DNA from 2 places in the Ralstonia pickettii genome. Region 1 is predicted to be linked to the other one. Evidence: riboswitches for the same ligand, from Rfam matches in the RefSeq annotation. Region 1 holds a riboswitch; the other holds the start of a gene.
What was found. A riboswitch is a leader RNA that binds a small molecule or an ion and turns the genes downstream of it on or off. The one in region 1 is predicted to bind manganese.
Positions count from the first base shown of each region.

Region 2: another riboswitch for manganese. It lies ahead of N5B55_RS09995 (TMEM165/GDT1 family protein); the one in region 1 lies ahead of N5B55_RS12730 (sodium:calcium antiporter).

Region 1 covers NZ_CP104381.1:2,620,110-2,628,123, forward strand. Annotated here, with positions in the region: gene katG (catalase/peroxidase HPI) at 1-29, opposite strand, end outside; gene N5B55_RS12705 (Dps family protein) at 157-657, opposite strand; gene N5B55_RS12710 (hypothetical protein) at 832-1,074, opposite strand; gene N5B55_RS12715 (metal/formaldehyde-sensitive transcriptional repressor) at 1,558-1,836, shown strand; gene dmeF (CDF family Co(II)/Ni(II) efflux transporter DmeF) at 1,844-3,148, shown strand; gene N5B55_RS12725 (hypothetical protein) at 3,292-4,245, shown strand; yybP-ykoY riboswitch at 4,270-4,483, shown strand; gene N5B55_RS12730 (sodium:calcium antiporter) at 4,478-5,488, shown strand; gene N5B55_RS12735 (LysR substrate-binding domain-containing protein) at 5,679-6,626, opposite strand; gene N5B55_RS12740 (metallophosphoesterase) at 6,778-7,941, shown strand.
Region 2 covers NZ_CP104381.1:2,069,086-2,077,099, reverse strand. Annotated here, with positions in the region: gene N5B55_RS10020 (8-oxoguanine deaminase) at 1-713, opposite strand, end outside; gene N5B55_RS10015 (nucleobase:cation symporter-2 family protein) at 718-2,127, opposite strand; gene N5B55_RS10010 (GntR family transcriptional regulator) at 2,343-3,101, opposite strand; gene uraH (hydroxyisourate hydrolase) at 3,479-3,832, shown strand; gene N5B55_RS10000 (urate hydroxylase PuuD) at 3,850-5,127, shown strand; gene N5B55_RS09995 (TMEM165/GDT1 family protein) at 5,343-5,915, opposite strand; yybP-ykoY riboswitch at 5,999-6,139, opposite strand; gene guaD (guanine deaminase) at 6,153-7,487, opposite strand; gene N5B55_RS09985 (adenosine deaminase) at 7,503-8,014, opposite strand, start outside.

The sequences.
Region 1 (8,014 bases):
GAAAACGGGCATTTGGCTTCAGTCGTCATGATTCTCTCGTCTAGGTCATGGGGTTGATGCCGCCCCACCCGCAGCACAACGGGCTCGCGGGAGGGGCGCAATTCGCTGCTGTCGAAACGCCTGTCGCAATCGCGGCGAACGGCCGTTAGGCCAGCCTTAAGCCAGAAGCGAGCGCAGCATCCACGCAGTCTTTTCGTGAATGTCCATGCGTTGCGTCAGCAGATCGGCGGTCGGTTCATCGGCGGCCTTGTCGACGTCCGGGAACAGGCTGCGGGCGGTGCGCGTCACGGCTTCGTGGCCGGCCACCAGCTCGCGGACCATGTCCATCGCCTCGGGCACGCCCTTCGATTCCGGAATCGACGACAACTTGGCGAACTCCGAATACGAGCCCGGCGCGGGATAGCCCAGCGCACGGATGCGCTCAGCCACCGGATCGACGGCATTCCACAGTTCGTTGTACTGCGTCTCGAACATCAGATGCAGCGTGTTGAACATCGGGCCGGTGACGTTCCAGTGGAAGTAATGCGTCTTCAGATAGAGCGAGTAGGTATCGGCCAGCAGGCGCGACAGGCCTTCGGCGATCTTCTTCCGATCCTTGTCAGCAATGCCGATGTTGATCTGGGCTGCGGCAGTCGCGCCGCTGTTCTTCTTTGCCATCTGGATTCCCCTATGAAGTGGTGTGCAAAAACGCAATGCCGTTGCCGTGATTCAGCGTTGGGCAATGCGTGCTTCGAGCCTTCTTTCGGTTGCCACTGAAGCAGCAAGTTCCGATCGTCGCATCGTCCTATGACGAAACGCAGAGCGGAAGGCAACCGAGCATCAGGCCGGTCATCAGACCGTGAGCTGCACCATACCGTGCAGGAGCACGATCATAGCGCCGGCAGCCACGATGGACAGGCCGATCTGCTTGCGCACCCACTTGCGGTGCAGGCGAGCGGATTCTGCAACCCGCGAGACGCGGCCGCCGGCTGCACTGCCCGGCATGCCGGACAACGTCAGCACCTCCGCCTGCGAGGCGCGCACTGTGCCCGCAAACCCCTGCCACTCCGAAACGAACATCCGCATCATTGCCATCTTTTTTCTCCTTGCGACCCTGCGCGCTCCTGATGCCTTGCCACAGCTCCGGGCAACTTCATGCATCTATCAGGCTAGTGCGATTCACCATAGGCGGCGAGCCATTCCAGCACGGTCGCAACGGTGTTCGAAGCAAGCGGCAGGGACATGACGGGCTCCACGGTGATTGGGCAGCGAGCGATAGGCTCACCATGAAACACAGTCTACCTTCCAACTATCGATGCGTATATTTGATTGTTTTTATCTATCAATTAGACGTGCGCTATGGCCGTCATGCGGTGGTGTGTCCAATCGGGGTGTAAAGCGAAAGGGTGAGCGATGGCGTTGCGGGCCCGCGGCAGGAAATCCCGCGTCGCGCAGTCGGACGTTTTCGCCCTCGTGCATGCAGAGGGCTACGCCGTTTGGTTCGATGCAAATGTTGCACCCTCTGTAGCGGAACTCAATGTAGTATACCCCCCCACAGTATATTTATCGAGGTCATGGATGAGCCATACCATCCGCGAGAAGCAAAAGCTGCTCAACCGCGTTCGGCGCATCCGCGGCCAACTCGATGCGATTGAGCGCGCGCTGGAGGAGGAACAGGGGTGCGCGCCGGTCCTGCAGCAGATCACGAGTTGCCGCGGCGCCATGAACGGCTTGCTGGCCATCGTGTTGGAAGACCACATCCGCACCCACCTGACCGAGGTGGATGACGAACATGAATACACCGAGGGCAGCGCCAAGGAGCAGCTGATCGAGGTCGTGCACAGCTATTTCAAATGAGCCAGCCATGAGTAACTTCTACGACACGCCGTTCGGTATCGGCCACGACCACGTGTTCCTGGGCGCGGGGCACGAGAAAAACGAGCGCAAGACATGGGCGGTGATCGTGCTCTGCACCCTCATGATGGCCGCCGAGATCATCGGCGGCAGCATGTTCGGCTCGCTGGCCCTGGTGGCTGATGGGCTGCACATGTCGACGCACGCCGGCGCCATGCTGATTGCGGCGCTGGCCTACACCTATGCGCGGCGCCACGCGAGCGACCCGCGCTTTGTGTTCGGTACGGGCAAGCTCGGTGACCTGGCCGGCTTCACCAGCGCCATCATCCTGGCGATGATCGCGCTGCTGATTGGCTACGAGGCGGTGGTGCGATTCCTCTCGCCGGTGCCGATCCACTTTGGTGAGGCGATCCCGATTGCGGTCGTCGGTTTGCTGGTGAATATCGCAAGCGCCTGGCTGCTGAGCGGTGGCGACCACGGTGGTCACAGCCATGGTCACCATCATCACCATGGTCACGCCCACGGACACGATCACGGCGCAGCCGGACTTGGCGACACGCATCCGCATGGCAAGGAAGTGCAACACATCGACGCGCCAGCGGGTGTGTTTGCACTTTCGATCTTCGAAGATGGCGTACCGCCAGTGTTCCGCCTGGCTGGAGAGACCGCCCCGCTACCCAGCGACGTGGCGACGGTCACCACCATCCGACCCGACGGCAGCCGGCAGGAATTCCTGATGGTCCGCAAGGCAAACTACCTGGAATCCACAACAGAAATTCCGGAGCCGCACGCCTTTACTGCCGTACTCGGCATTGGCGGTCAGGAACACAGCGTGGCCTTCGAAGAGCATGACCACGATTACACCGATGGACACGGGGCGCACCATCGCGACCACAACATGCGCGCGGCCTATGTGCACGTTGTGGCCGATGCCGCCGTCTCGGTTCTGGCCATCATCGGGCTGTTGCTGGCAAAAACCTTCGGCTGGCTCTGGATGGACCCGCTTGCAGGCGTCGTCGGTGCGCTGGTCATTGCTAACTGGGCCTACGGACTGATGCGCGACACGGGTGGCATCCTAGTCGACATGACCCCCGACAAGCACATCGGCAGCCGCATCAAGACTGCACTGGAAACCGATGGCGACACGCTGCTCGATCTGCACGTCTGGCGCATCGGCCCTGGGCACTTGGGCGTGGTGGTCTCGGTGGGCACACGCCAAGCGCATCGCGGACCGCAGTTTTATCACGAACGGCTGCGGCGATTCCAAGCCCTGTCACACGTTACGGTCGAGGTTCATTCGTTACCGACCGAATGACCTGACGTCCGACCCGAACATATCTCCCGGACCACTAGCAAGGGAGGCGGTACCCCGTCATGTGGGGGCCGCTCCACCGCCTTTCCCCGACCAAAACAACAAGACATTGCCGCGGCCTATCTGCGGACGCTCCTCTCCCGACCATGTACCGCCCATCTAGATTTGCCCGCATTTGCGCGGCAGCGCTTGCTCTTGCTGCGCTCGCTTGCAGCCCATCACACGCGCACGGCATTGCTGGCAACCGCTTCTTTCCGGGAACACTGAATTTCGACGACCCCGCTGTTGCTGACGAATTCTCGATCACCGCTGGCACCGTGCAACACCCAGGCGACGGCGGCAACGTCATGGATCGCGGTGCGACAGTCTCGTTCGCGCGGCTGCTGACACCAGAGGTCTCGATCGGCTTTGACACTGGCTTCATCCGGCGCGACTGGGAAGGTGCACGCCAGCCCGGCGCGACCGGTTCCGACTTGATTCTCAAATCCCGGCTCTACGAAGACGATCTGAACGAGACGCTTGTGGCCGCGTCGCTGATCTATGGGCTGCCCCAGACCGGCGCTAAACGCCTCGGCGCCAGCACTTCAGCGACCATCGCGCCCAGCCTGTACGTTGGCCAGGGGTTCGGATCGCTGCCTGATGCCTGGTCCTGGTTGCGCCCGTTCGGCATCACGGCGGGCGTCAGCGTGGCCGTACCGACCAGCAAAGCATCGGACAACCTGAGCTATGACCCGATGACGCGACAGTTCAACCCTGTAAGGACAGCCAACGTCACCACCGTGCATTGGGGGTTCGCATTGGAGTACAGCACGCTCTATTTGACGGATCGGTTTGTACCCGGCGTGCTCCCCAAAGAGGAACCCCTCCACCAATGGATCCCCTTGGTTGAGTTCGCATTCGACTCACCACGCGGTCAGCGCACGCGCGGCACCGTCAACCCTGGCGTCGCCTACATCAAAGATACATGGCAGGTGGCAGCCGAGCTGGTCCTGCCGTTGACCCACGGATCGACACGGGGCGTGGGCGCCAATTTGCAGGTGTTGTTCTTCCTGGACGATTTCCTGCCGGCGCTGTTCGGAAAGCCGATACTGACCCGCTAGCAGGGGTGCTCTGCTACACTGCGGCCCGTTGTCATTGGGGAGTAGCCATTCCGGGCGCAATGCTCGGAAGTCCACATCAACAAACTTGAGACCGTGCTGTCTCATGGTGTGGACAGCCTCTGCTGTAAGCAGAGCCGCCAGGCGAGACCTTTGGCCGCGACGTGCACACCCCGGCCGGGCGACGCGCGTCGTCGTGCCATGGGTTGATCGCGTTGCCTGGCCACCTTATTGCATGCTCCTCACGATCGGTCTTTTCCTGATGTCGGCAGGCACCATTTATTTGGCCTGCGAATACTTCGTCAACGGCATCGAATGGTGCGGCAAGCGACTGAATCTTGGCGCCACAGCCGTCGGCTCAGTATTGGCCGCTTTTGGGACCGCACTGCCTGAAAGTGCCGTCACGTTCGTGGCTGTGGTCTTCGGTTCGACGGCCGAGCAGAAGGACCTCGGTGTCGGCGCTGCGATGGGCGGCCCGCTTGTCCTGGCCACACTCGCGTATGCGGTTGTTGGTTTGGCGTTGATGATGAATCGACGCCGGCTTGGCCGCGCTACCGCGGAAGTCAAGGTCGACCATGCCCGCATGAGCCGCGACCAAGCGGGCTTCCTTGGCGTCTTTGTTGTCAAGGTTGCCCTGGGGCTTGTTGCCTTTGCATATAAGCCTTGGCTCGGCATCCTTTTCCTCGTGGCGTATGCGATCTACGTCTGGCGCGAGATCAAGGACAGTGACACGGCACCGGAGGAAGAGGCGCTGGAGCCCCTCTCGATTCGCCCGAAGTTGGCGGAACCTCCACTGGGGTGGGCTGTGCTGCAAGCGCTGCTCGCGCTGGTCGTCATCGGCGGGGCTTCGCACGTCTTCGTGGCACAGCTCGAAGCGATTGGCACAGCGCTGCACTGGCCAGCACACCTTGTCGCGCTGCTGCTCAGCCCCGTTGCGACCGAGTTGCCCGAGACGATGAACGCCCTGATTTGGGTCCGCCAGGGCAAGGAACGCCTCGCCTTGGCCAACATCTCGGGAGCCATGATGATTCAGGCCACCATCCCGAGCGCACTGGGGATCTTCTTCACGCCGTGGCGATTTGATGGGCCGCTGCTTGCGTCCGGCATCATTACCGCGGTCGCCATCCTGTTCTTGTGGATGATGTTCCGGCGCGGCGTCATGCATGGGCGAACCTTGATAGCAGTCAGCTCCTTGTACGCGCTCTTTGCGCTTGTTCTTGCGATCGGATTTCCGGTCACCCGCTAGCGGGACGCCTTGCATCGTTTCATGCTGTCGACACACAGCGGGAACCCTGCGAGCCAGCGGTGGACTCCCGAACGGCAAAACGACAACGTCGACTCCGGCTCCGCGCTCTCCTCGCGAGTCAGCTCGGCGCTTGTTCCAATGTCCTTCGCGAAGCTGACACGACCAGCAGATACGTCGGTGGATCAGTGGATCAGTGGATCAGCGGCGTGGGCGGCAACAGCTTGACGCCGGGCAGTTCGCATTGCGCGACCGCCTTGGCCACCGCCTCGATGGCGGCAATGCGGGTAAAGCTCTTGCGCCAGGCCAGAACAACACGGCGGTCGGGCACCGGCTCCTGGAACGGTACGTAGGTCAGGAGATCGGTGGCGGCGGGCTGCATGTTCGGCACCGATGTACGCGGCAGCACGGTAATGCCGACACCGCTGGCAACCATATGCCGGATCGTTTCGAGCGACGAGCCTTCGAACGTCTTCTGGATACCGTCGGCGTTCTGCGAGAAGCGCGACAGCTCGGGACACACGCCCAGCACGTGATCGCGGAAGCAATGGCCGTTGCCGAGCAATAGCATGGTTTGCTGCTTGAGCGCCTCCGGGTCCACCGACGACGCCGTGGCCAGTTCATGACCGCGCGGCACCGCCACGACAAAAGGCTCGTCGTACAGCGGCACAGTCATCAGGCCGGCCTCGGGAAACGGCTCGGCCATGATGGCGCAGTCGATCTCGCCCTGCTTGAGCAGCTCCACCAGCCGCACGGTGAAATTCTCCTGCAGCATCAGCGGCATCTGCGGGACGGTGTTGATCATCTGCTTGACCAGCGCGGGCAGCAGGTACGGGCCGATCGTATAAATCACCCCAAGCCGCAGCGGCCCGGCCAGCGGGTCCATCCCCTGCTTGGCGATCTCGCGGATCGCCATCGTCTGTTCGAGCACACGTTGCGCTTGCGTGACGATCTGCTCGCCGACGGGCGTGACGCTCACTTCCGAGGCGCCGCGCTCGAAGATCTGCACGGCCAGTTCGTCTTCCAGCTTCTTGATGGCGACCGACAATGTCGGTTGCGAGACGAAGCAGGCCTCGGCGGCACGCCCAAAGTGGCGTTCCCGCGCGACGGCGACGATGTATTTGAGTTCGGTGAGCGTCATGACGATCAATCGGCTTGAGGATATCGATAGATTTTACCAAGGGACGTGCAATATTGCTTGCGGTCGAACGGTTGGCCGGCATTGACAACGCTGCCGGTCGCCCCATCTTCCGTGGATTCGCCCCACCAAAACAAAAAGGAGCCGCTCCACCATGCGTGACGAACCTACCGGCAGCCGATCCCTGCCCCGCGGCAGGCGACGCTTCCTGACGACGGCCGTGGCGCTCATGGCAGCGCTGCATCTCTACATCGGGTGGCGGCTGCTACCGGATCTGGGCTGGAACGGGGCGGGTTGGGCTGCCGGCATCCTTTTCCTGCTCGTTTCGACGGTCATGATCCCCACCGGGATGGCGGCGCGCTTTGTGATCCGCCCCATCTCGCTGGCGGATCGCGTGTCTTGGTTCGGTGCGTTGCTGATGGGCCTGTTCTCTTCGTTGTTCGTGCTGACACTGCTGCGCGACATCGCGCTGATCGTGCTGCCCCGGGCCTATCGGCACGACTCGGCCCTGCTCGTCGTTGTACTCACGTTGCTGGTGACATTTGTCGGCTACGTCAACGCGCGCCGCATCCCCCGCGTCGCCCGGGTGACGGTGCCCATTGCGGGCCTGCCGGCGCCGCTGCACGGCTTCACCATCGCGCAAATCACCGATCTGCATGTCGGCCCCACCATCAAGCGTGCGTATGTCGCGGGCGTGGTGGACCGGCTCAATGCGCTGCAACCGGATGTCATCGCCGTGACAGGTGATCTGGTGGACGGCGAGGTGGACGTGTTGCGTCCGCATATCGCGCCGCTCGCAGGCATGTCGGCAAGGCACGGCGTTTTTGCGGTGACGGGCAATCACGAGTACTACTCGGGCGTCGGTCCCTGGGTGTCCGAGTTTGAGCGGCTGGGCATGCGAGTCTTGATGAACGAGCATGCAGTGCTGGAACACGACGGCGCGCCGCTGGTGATTGCGGGCGTAACCGATTTCAGCGCGGGCAAGTTTGACGCGGCGCACGCGAGCGATCCGGCCCTGGCGCTGGCAGGATCCCCCCCTGGGGTGACGCCGACCGTCCTGCTCGCGCACCAACCGCGCACCGCCCCGGCCGCCGCAGAGGCCGGCTTTGACCTGCAACTATCGGGGCACACGCATGGCGGCCAGTTCTGGCCGTGGAGCCTGTTCGTTCCGCTGCAGCAGCCCTTTACGGCCGGGTTGCACAAGCTGGGGCGCCTGTGGATCTACACCAGCCGCGGCACCGGATATTGGGGCCCGCCCAAGCGGTTCGGTGCGCCATCGGAGATCACGCTGATACGGCTGGAGCCAACCGTCGGCTAAGCCGCAAGCGCCGGCATCCGAAAAGTATCCTATGACATCAATGTCTTGCCGCCTGCCGAATCGGCCCGCACCT
Region 2 (8,014 bases), 550 kb from region 1:
GCGAGCTTGGCCGACTCGCGCATCAAGTCGCGCGAGACGGAGAAGGGCGAGCAGGGCGCCACCACCACGCGCAGCATCGAATGGCGATCGGCGTTGTGCCATGTTTCGATCAGACGCTGCGTTTCCTTCAGGATGGCTTCTTCGCCTTCGACCACGCGGTCCGGCGGCAAACCGCCCTGGCTGCGGCCGACGCTCATGCTGCCGCGCGCCGCGTGAAAACGCATGCCGATCTGCTGTGCGGCTTCAATGGAATCGTCGAGCCGGCTCCCGTTGGGGTACAGATAGAGATGGTCGCTGGACGTCGTGCAGCCCGAGAGCAGCAGTTCCGCCATCGCCGTGAGCGTAGACACGCGCACCATCTCGGGCGTGAGGCCGGCCCACACCGGGTACAGGTTGGTCAGCCAGCCGAACAGTTCGGCATCCTGCGCGGCGGGCAGGGCGCGCGTCAGGCTTTGATACATGTGATGGTGCGTGTTGACGAAACCCGGTGTGACCACGTGGTCGCGCAGTTCCATCACTCGTACGTTGGGTTGCCCGATGGCCTCGCGGTACTGCGACGGCAGATCGGCCGTGGCGCCAACCCATTCGATTACGCCACCGCGCGCAACCAGGGCGCCGTCGGCGATCTCGCGGCGTTGCGCATCCATGGTGACCAGCACGTCCGCATGACGGGCGATCAGAAGCGGGTCGTTGTGCGCGACAGTGGCGTTCATGCAATTACTCCGTGCCGTGGGTGTTGGCGGCAGCGTCGCGCATTGCGTGCTCGGCCGACTGCATGCCGTTGTAGTAGACGTTCAGGATCACCGCGACCAGCGTGCCCAGCACGATGCCGCTGTGCGTGACCGGCTCCAGCCAATGCGGCAGGTACTGGAAGAAGGTCGGGGCCAGCGTCGGGATCATGCCGAAGCCGATCGAGATCGCCACGATGAAGAGGTTGTGGCGGTACTTGTTGAAATCGATCGAGCCGAGAATGCGCACACCCGTGGCGGCCACCATGCCGAACATCACGATGCCCGCCCCGCCCAGCACGAACGAAGGAACCGACGCGACGATGTGCGCCATCTTCGGGAACAGGCCGAGCGCGATGAGAATCACGCCGCCCATGGCCGCCACGAATCGCGAACGCACACCCGTGACCGTCACCAACCCAACGTTCTGTGAGAACGACGTGTATGGGAACGTGTTGAACACACCGCCGATCACGGTGCCCAGGCCATCAGCGCGCAGGCCTCGGGTGAGGTCATGGGTGGACAGCTTCTTGCCGGTGATTTCCGCCAGCGCCAGGAACATGCCGGTCGATTCGACCAGCGTGATCAACATCACGATGCACATCGAGGCGATGGCGCCGAAGTGGAAGGTCGGCATGCCGAAGTGCAGCGGCGTGATCACGGCCACCCAGTCGGCTTCGGTGATGCCGGCAAAGCTGACCTTGCCGAACGCCATGGCGATGAACGTGCCGATCACGATGCCCAGCAGCACGGCAATGTTGCCGATCAGGCCGCGGCCGTACTTCGTCAGCAACAGGATGATGACGAGCACAGCCAGCGCAATGCCCAGGCCGCTCAGGTCGCCGTAGGCCGGGTTGGGCACGGTCTTGAGCACGCCGTCGACCATGGTCTTCATGGTGGGCTGGCCGCCTGCGGCCCAGTTGATGCCCACGCCCATCAGCGACATGCCGATCAGCGTGATGACGGTGCCCGTCACGACCGGCGGGAAGAGCCCAAGCACGCGCCCCATGAGCGGCGCGACGATGATGCCGAACAACCCCGCCGCGATCACGGCGCCGTAGATGCCGAGCAGGCCGATGCTCGGGTCCGTGCCGATGGCGATCATCGGGCCCACCGATGCGAAGGTCACGCCCATCATGACAGGCATGCGAATGCCGAACTTCCAAATGCCGAAGGCCTGGATGAGGGTGGCAAGGCCGGCGGCAAACAGATCTGCGTTGATCAGGAAAGCGAGCTGTTCCTTGGGCAGATGCAGTGCACCGCCCACAATCAGAGGCACTGCCACGGTGCCTGCATACATCACCAATACATGTTGCAGACCCAATGCGAGCAGGCGTCCGTACGCCACGCGCTCATTGGTCAGATCCGCCGTGGGGGCGGCGATGGTGCTGCTTGCCATAAAGGTCTCCTTTGGGTGGTAAGCCGGACGGCGTCCGGCTTGGAGCCTGCCCACATTCCTGCGGCGCGCCGCGGTCCTGGCCTTGTGACACGTGCCGTCCTGATGTCGGGCGGTGTCTCTCGGGCCAATCTTCGGCGGGTCGCTACGGTTCGTGAACAGGTTCTTGGGCGGCCGGCCTCTGTCGTGCCGGCTCGCCCCATACAGCTAAACCGGTCCTAGACTTTGTCCTTCCCGCCGCGCGGTCCCAATACCGAACGCAGATCGAAATCGGCGGGCGCTTCGGGGCGCACGCGATCGGCGCAGCATTGCAAGTGCTGGGCCATGTGGGCCTGGGCAGCGCTGGCGTCGCCACGCTCCAGGGCATTGAGGATGTCGAGGTGTTCGTCAAACGAGCACGCGTTGTTGCCGGGAGCCTCCACGCTGGCGATCATCAGCGTGGTGCGCGACACCAGCCGCCGCATCATCTCGACCACCAGCGGATTGCCGGATTGCTCGGCCAGCGCCACGTGAAATTCCGCCGACAGACGTATCCAGCGAGGACGATCCTGGGTGACAAACGCCTGGCGTTCCTGTTTGACGAGTTCGAGCAGCGGGGCGACAGCTGCCTTGGGGTTGCTGCTGCGGCCGACCTTGTCGAGCACCGCGCGCTCCAGGATCTGGCGCAGCTCGAACATGGCGTGGGCTTCGTCGATGGAGGGCGCCGCGATGAACGCGCCGCGATTCGGCTCCAGGTCGACCAAGCCGTCAGCGGCCAATTGGGAGAAGACCTTGCGCACGGTATGACGCGCGGTGGCATAGATTTCGCACAGTGCATGCTCCGTCAGCTTGGTGCGCGGGGGCAGGCGGTGCTCCATGATCGCGTCGTAGATCTCGTGGTACATCCGTTCTTCGACCGACATGCGTGTTGCCCCCGATGCCTTGACGCCCGACTTCGACGTCGCTTCCGTGGAGACCAGCTTGAGATTCTTGGACATGGCAGATCCGCCTTTGAGTAACGCGCCGCAGCATAAGCAACTGCGAAAATCTGTTGACAATTATTCGTGGCGGCCTTCAATATTGTCAACAAAATGTGTTCGGGAATCCGACAAACTAGGGAAATCCCTGTTTCAAGCCGAGTCTAACGACACGGCGGGAGCAAGGCGTCGGACCCAGAACCAGCGACGGCTTTGCCGGTTTGGCATGCCCCTCCCCAGATGGATGGCAGGCGTAAACCGGCTGGACGCGCGCCGGGATGCGTGCACAGCACGTACCGAGCGGGCCCCGACGCCAGCCCTTGTCACACAAGGGTTTGGCGCGAGGTGCAAGTGGAGGCAGCGGCGCTTCTGAAAATTCGAACTACAGAGGAAGACAAATGGGACGCTTGACCACCCATGTGCTCGACACCGCTGCAGGCACGCCGGGCCAAAACCTGGCGATCGCACTGTTCAAAATTGTCGACAATCAGCGGCAACCGATCAAGTCGGTCCGCACCAATCACGATGGCCGTTGCGCTGCGCCGCTGCTTGAAGGCGACGCGCTGCAAACCGGCGTGTATGAGCTGGACTTCAGCGTGGGCGAGTACTACCGCGCTGCCGGCGTGAAACTCCCCGAGCCCGCGTTCCTGGACGTGGTGACCCTGCGCTTCGGCGTGGCCGATACCAGCGCGCACTACCACGTGCCGCTGCTGGTGTCGCCGTGGTCGTATTCGACCTATCGCGGTAGCTAACAGGGCAGGGAGTCATCATGGAAGGCTATATCCTCGACTGGGCCAACTTGCTCTTGCGTTGGCTGCACGTGATCGTCGCGATCGCGTGGATCGGTTCGTCGTTCTACTTTGTCTGGCTCGATAACAGCCTGACCAAGCCGACCGCACCGGACCTGAAGGACAAGGGCGTCGACGGCGAGCTGTGGGCCGTGCACGGGGGCGGGTTCTACAACCCGCAGAAGTACCTGCTCGCACCGAAGCAGCTGCCCGATCATCTGCACTGGTTCTACTGGGAGTCTTACTCGACCTGGATGTCGGGCTTTGCTCTGCTGACGGTGGTGTACCTCTTCAACGCCAACGTCTACATGATCGATCGCAGCGTGTTCGACATGACGGCGACCACAGCCGTGCTGCTGGCGCTGGGCTTCCTGGTGGTCGGCTGGCTGGTGTACGACACGATCTGCCGCGTGTTCGGCAAGAACGACCGCGTGGTCGGCTTTCTCGTGGCGATCTACGTGGTGATTGCGGCGTTTGCGGCGTGCCACCTTTTCTCGGGCCGCGCGGCATTCCTGCTGATCGGCGCGATGATCGCAACGATCATGAGCGCCAACGTGTTCTTCTGGATCATCCCGGGGCAACGCAAGGTGGTCGCCTCGCTCAAGGCTGGCGAAAAGCCGGACCCGATCCACGGCAAGCGCGGCAAGCAGCGCAGCGTGCACAACACGTACTTCACGCTGCCGGTGCTGTTCGCCATGCTGTCGAACCACTACAGCATGACGTACGCCGCCAAGTACAACTGGGTTGTGCTCGTGCTGATCATGCTGGCCGGCGTGCTGATCCGTCAGTTCTTCATCCTGAAGCACAAGGGCGTGATCAACTGGGGCTATCCGGCAGCTGGCGTGGCTGTGCTGCTGGGTGTGGCCGTGTGGCTGGCTCCGGCGTCGCGTCCGGCAGCCCCGGTGGCAGAAACCCCGGCGGCGACGGCGCCTGCAGCGGCGGCAGAAGGCAGCGCTTCGGTACCGGCTGCAGCAGGCCAGGCCACTGCGGCAGCTGCCGGCGGTTCGGACTTCGCCAAAGTACAGGCAGTCGTTACCGCGCGGTGCTACCAATGTCACTCGGCACATCCTACCCTGATGCCTTCACCGGCTAAGGGCGTGTTGCTCGATACGCCGGACGAACTGGGCAAGCATGCGCAGCTCGTCTACCAGCAGGTCGTCCAGCAGAAGCTGATGCCGTTGGGCAACGTGACGCAAATCACCGACGACGAGCGCACCATCATTGCCAAGTGGTTCGAAGGCGGCGCCAAGACGAACTGAAGCGCATGCTGAGCAACAACGGAAAGGTTTATCGGAGCATGCCATTCGTTCCCTAGCGGATGGCGTGACCGGTGAGGGTTGAACGGGGCTGCGGCCCCGTTTTTTTTCGCCTGAAGCGTCTGCAGCGATGTGTCCTTGGCTGGGCTCGATTCGCCGCTGCGTCACCGGCCGCAAGGGGCGCCGACAGGGCAGCCCCAGAGCCTCGGATTGACGACTTACTTCCCGACGCCCAGCAACGCCATGACACCCAGTACCAGGAAGATCAGCGCTGCAATCCGGTGCACCAGCGCGATCGGCATACGCGCGGCGAACTTGTTGCCCATCAGCACGGCCGGCACATTGGCCAGCAGCATGCCGACGGTGGTGCCCGCCACGACAGAAAACACGTCGTTAAAGCGTGCGGCCAGTGCCACGGTCGCGATCTGCGTCTTGTCGCCCATCTCGGCAAAGAAGAACGCAACGATGGTCGTCCCGAGGATGCCCAGGCCGCGCTGCGTCGTCGAGGGCGCTTCGTCGTCGTCGAGCTTGTCCGGAATCAGCATCCACCCGGCCATGGCGATAAAGCCCACGCCTAGGATCCACCGCAGCACGTTTTCCCCCAGCACGTGCGTGATCCAGCCACCGACGGCGCCGGCCAGTGCGTGGTTGACGAGGGTGGAGATGAAGATGCCGAGAATGATCGGCACCGGCTTGCGAAAACGCGCGGCCAGTAGGATCGACAGCAGCTGGGTCTTGTCGCCGATTTCTGCGAGCGCGACGATGCCGGTGGAGACGAGAAAGGCTTCCATGTTGTTGTGGTGTCCGGGCCGTATGCGAACCAATGACGCGCCACTGCCGGCCCTGTCCGCAGTGGGTTGTCATCGGTCTCGCCAGGCGCGTCACCGGGTGCACGGATGGCACCCTGAGTGCGGCTGACCACGCCATAACCACCTGTCGTTGCGACGGCGGTCAAGTCTGTTGACGTGGCCCTCGAAGTGACGACTTCGAGCGGCTACTCCCCAATGGAAGCCGCGATTATAAGTGCATCAAGCGTTGGCGCCAATCGCGAATTTGGCCGGCTCGCCCTGGATGTAGGTGGCAGCCACGGCGCGATCCTCGCCCAACAGCGCCAGCGAGAACAGCAGCTCTTCCAGCGTCTCCGAGCGCGCGTTGCGGCGGGCGAGCAGCGGTGTGGCTGCCGGGTCCAGCACGATGAAGTCGGCTTCCGCGCCCGGCACGAAGCTGCCGATGCGGTCTTCCCAGCCCAGCGCTTCGGCGGCGCCGCGCGTGGCCAGGTAGAACATCCGCAACGCCGTCAGGTGATATCCGCCCATGCGCGCGACCTTGTGCGCCGTGCCCATCGTGCGCAGCATCGAGAACGAGCTGCCGCCGCCCACGTCGGTCGCCAGCGTAAGCGCCAGGCGGTGCGCGTCGTTCTTGTGGAAGTTGTAGAGGCCGCTACCCAGGAACAGGTTGGAGGTCGGGCAGTGCGCGACGGCGGCCCCGGATTCGGCCATGCGTTGGCGGTCACCGTCGTCCAGCCAGATGGCGTGGCCGTAGAAGGCGCCTTTGCGCAGCAGCCCGTAGCGGTCGTAGACGTCCAGATAGCTGCGTGCGTTGGGGAACAGGTCGGCCACCCATTTCACTTCGTCGGGATTTTCTGCGACGTGTGTCTGGATGAAAACGTCCTTGTATTGCTTGGCGAGTTCGGCGCAGGCTTGCAGTTGCGCTTCGCTCGAGGTGGGCGCAAAGCGCGGTGTGATGGCGTAAGCCAGGCGGTCCTTGCCGTGCCAGCGCGAGATCAGGTCAGCCGTGTCGCGCGCGCCGGATTCCGCTGTGTCGCGCAGGTATTCCGGACAGTTGCGGTCCATCATCACCTTGCCGGTGATCATGCGCATGCCGCGTTGCTGGGCTTGCGTGAACAGTGTCTCGGCGGAGCCGCGATGCACGGTGCTCCACACCATCGCGCTGGTCGTGCCGTTGCGCAGCAGTTCGTCGAGGAAGAACGAGGCGACGCCGGCGGCGTACTGCTCGCTTTCGAAGCGGCGCTCTTCCGGGAAGGTGTACGTTTCCAGCCAGTGCAACAGGCCCGGCGACGGCGACGCGATCATGTCCGTCTGCGGGAAGTGAATGTGCGTGTCGATGAAGCCGGGGACGATCAGCTTGCCGCTGTAGTCGTGCAATTGCGCGCCGGCCGGCAGGTCTTCACGCAGCGCGGCATAGTCGCCGGCCTTGATCACCTTGCCGCTCAATACCACGAGCAGGCCGTCCTCCCAGTACTCATAGGCATCGCGCTCGCGATACTGCGGATCGTGCAGGAAATGCAGCACGCGGCCGCGGTAGGCGTGAACGGTGTTGGAAGTCGGAGGCATCGTGGTCATGTCGTCTCGTGATTTTTAGTGTGCGGCTTTCCAGTGGTCGTCGACCTTGGCAAGCCACAGGGCTTTGTCCTGTTCGGGCAGGAAGGACGCCTCGAAGCTGTTGCGCGCGAGCGTATGGGCATCGGCCGCAGACAGGTCAAGGGCGTTGAACGTGGCGAGCCAGTTGGTGTTCATGTAGCCGCCAAAGTAGGCCGGATCGTCGGAATGCAGCGTTACGGCGCAGCCGGCATCCAGCAGTTGCTTGAGCGAGTGGTCGCGCAAGTCAGGGTAGACCTTCAGTTTTTCGTTCGACAGCGGGCAGACCGTCAGCGCGATGCGTTCGGCCGCGAGGCGCTTGACGAGCGCGGCATCGTCGATGGCGCGTACGCCGTGATCGATGCGCTCCACCTTGAGGATGTCGAGGGCGTCGATCACGTATTGCGCCGGGCCTTCTTCACCAGCGTGGGCGACCAGGCGCAGGCCGAGTTCCTTGCAGCGTGCGAATACGCGTGCGAACTTCTCCGGCGGGTTGCCCCGCTCGGACGAAT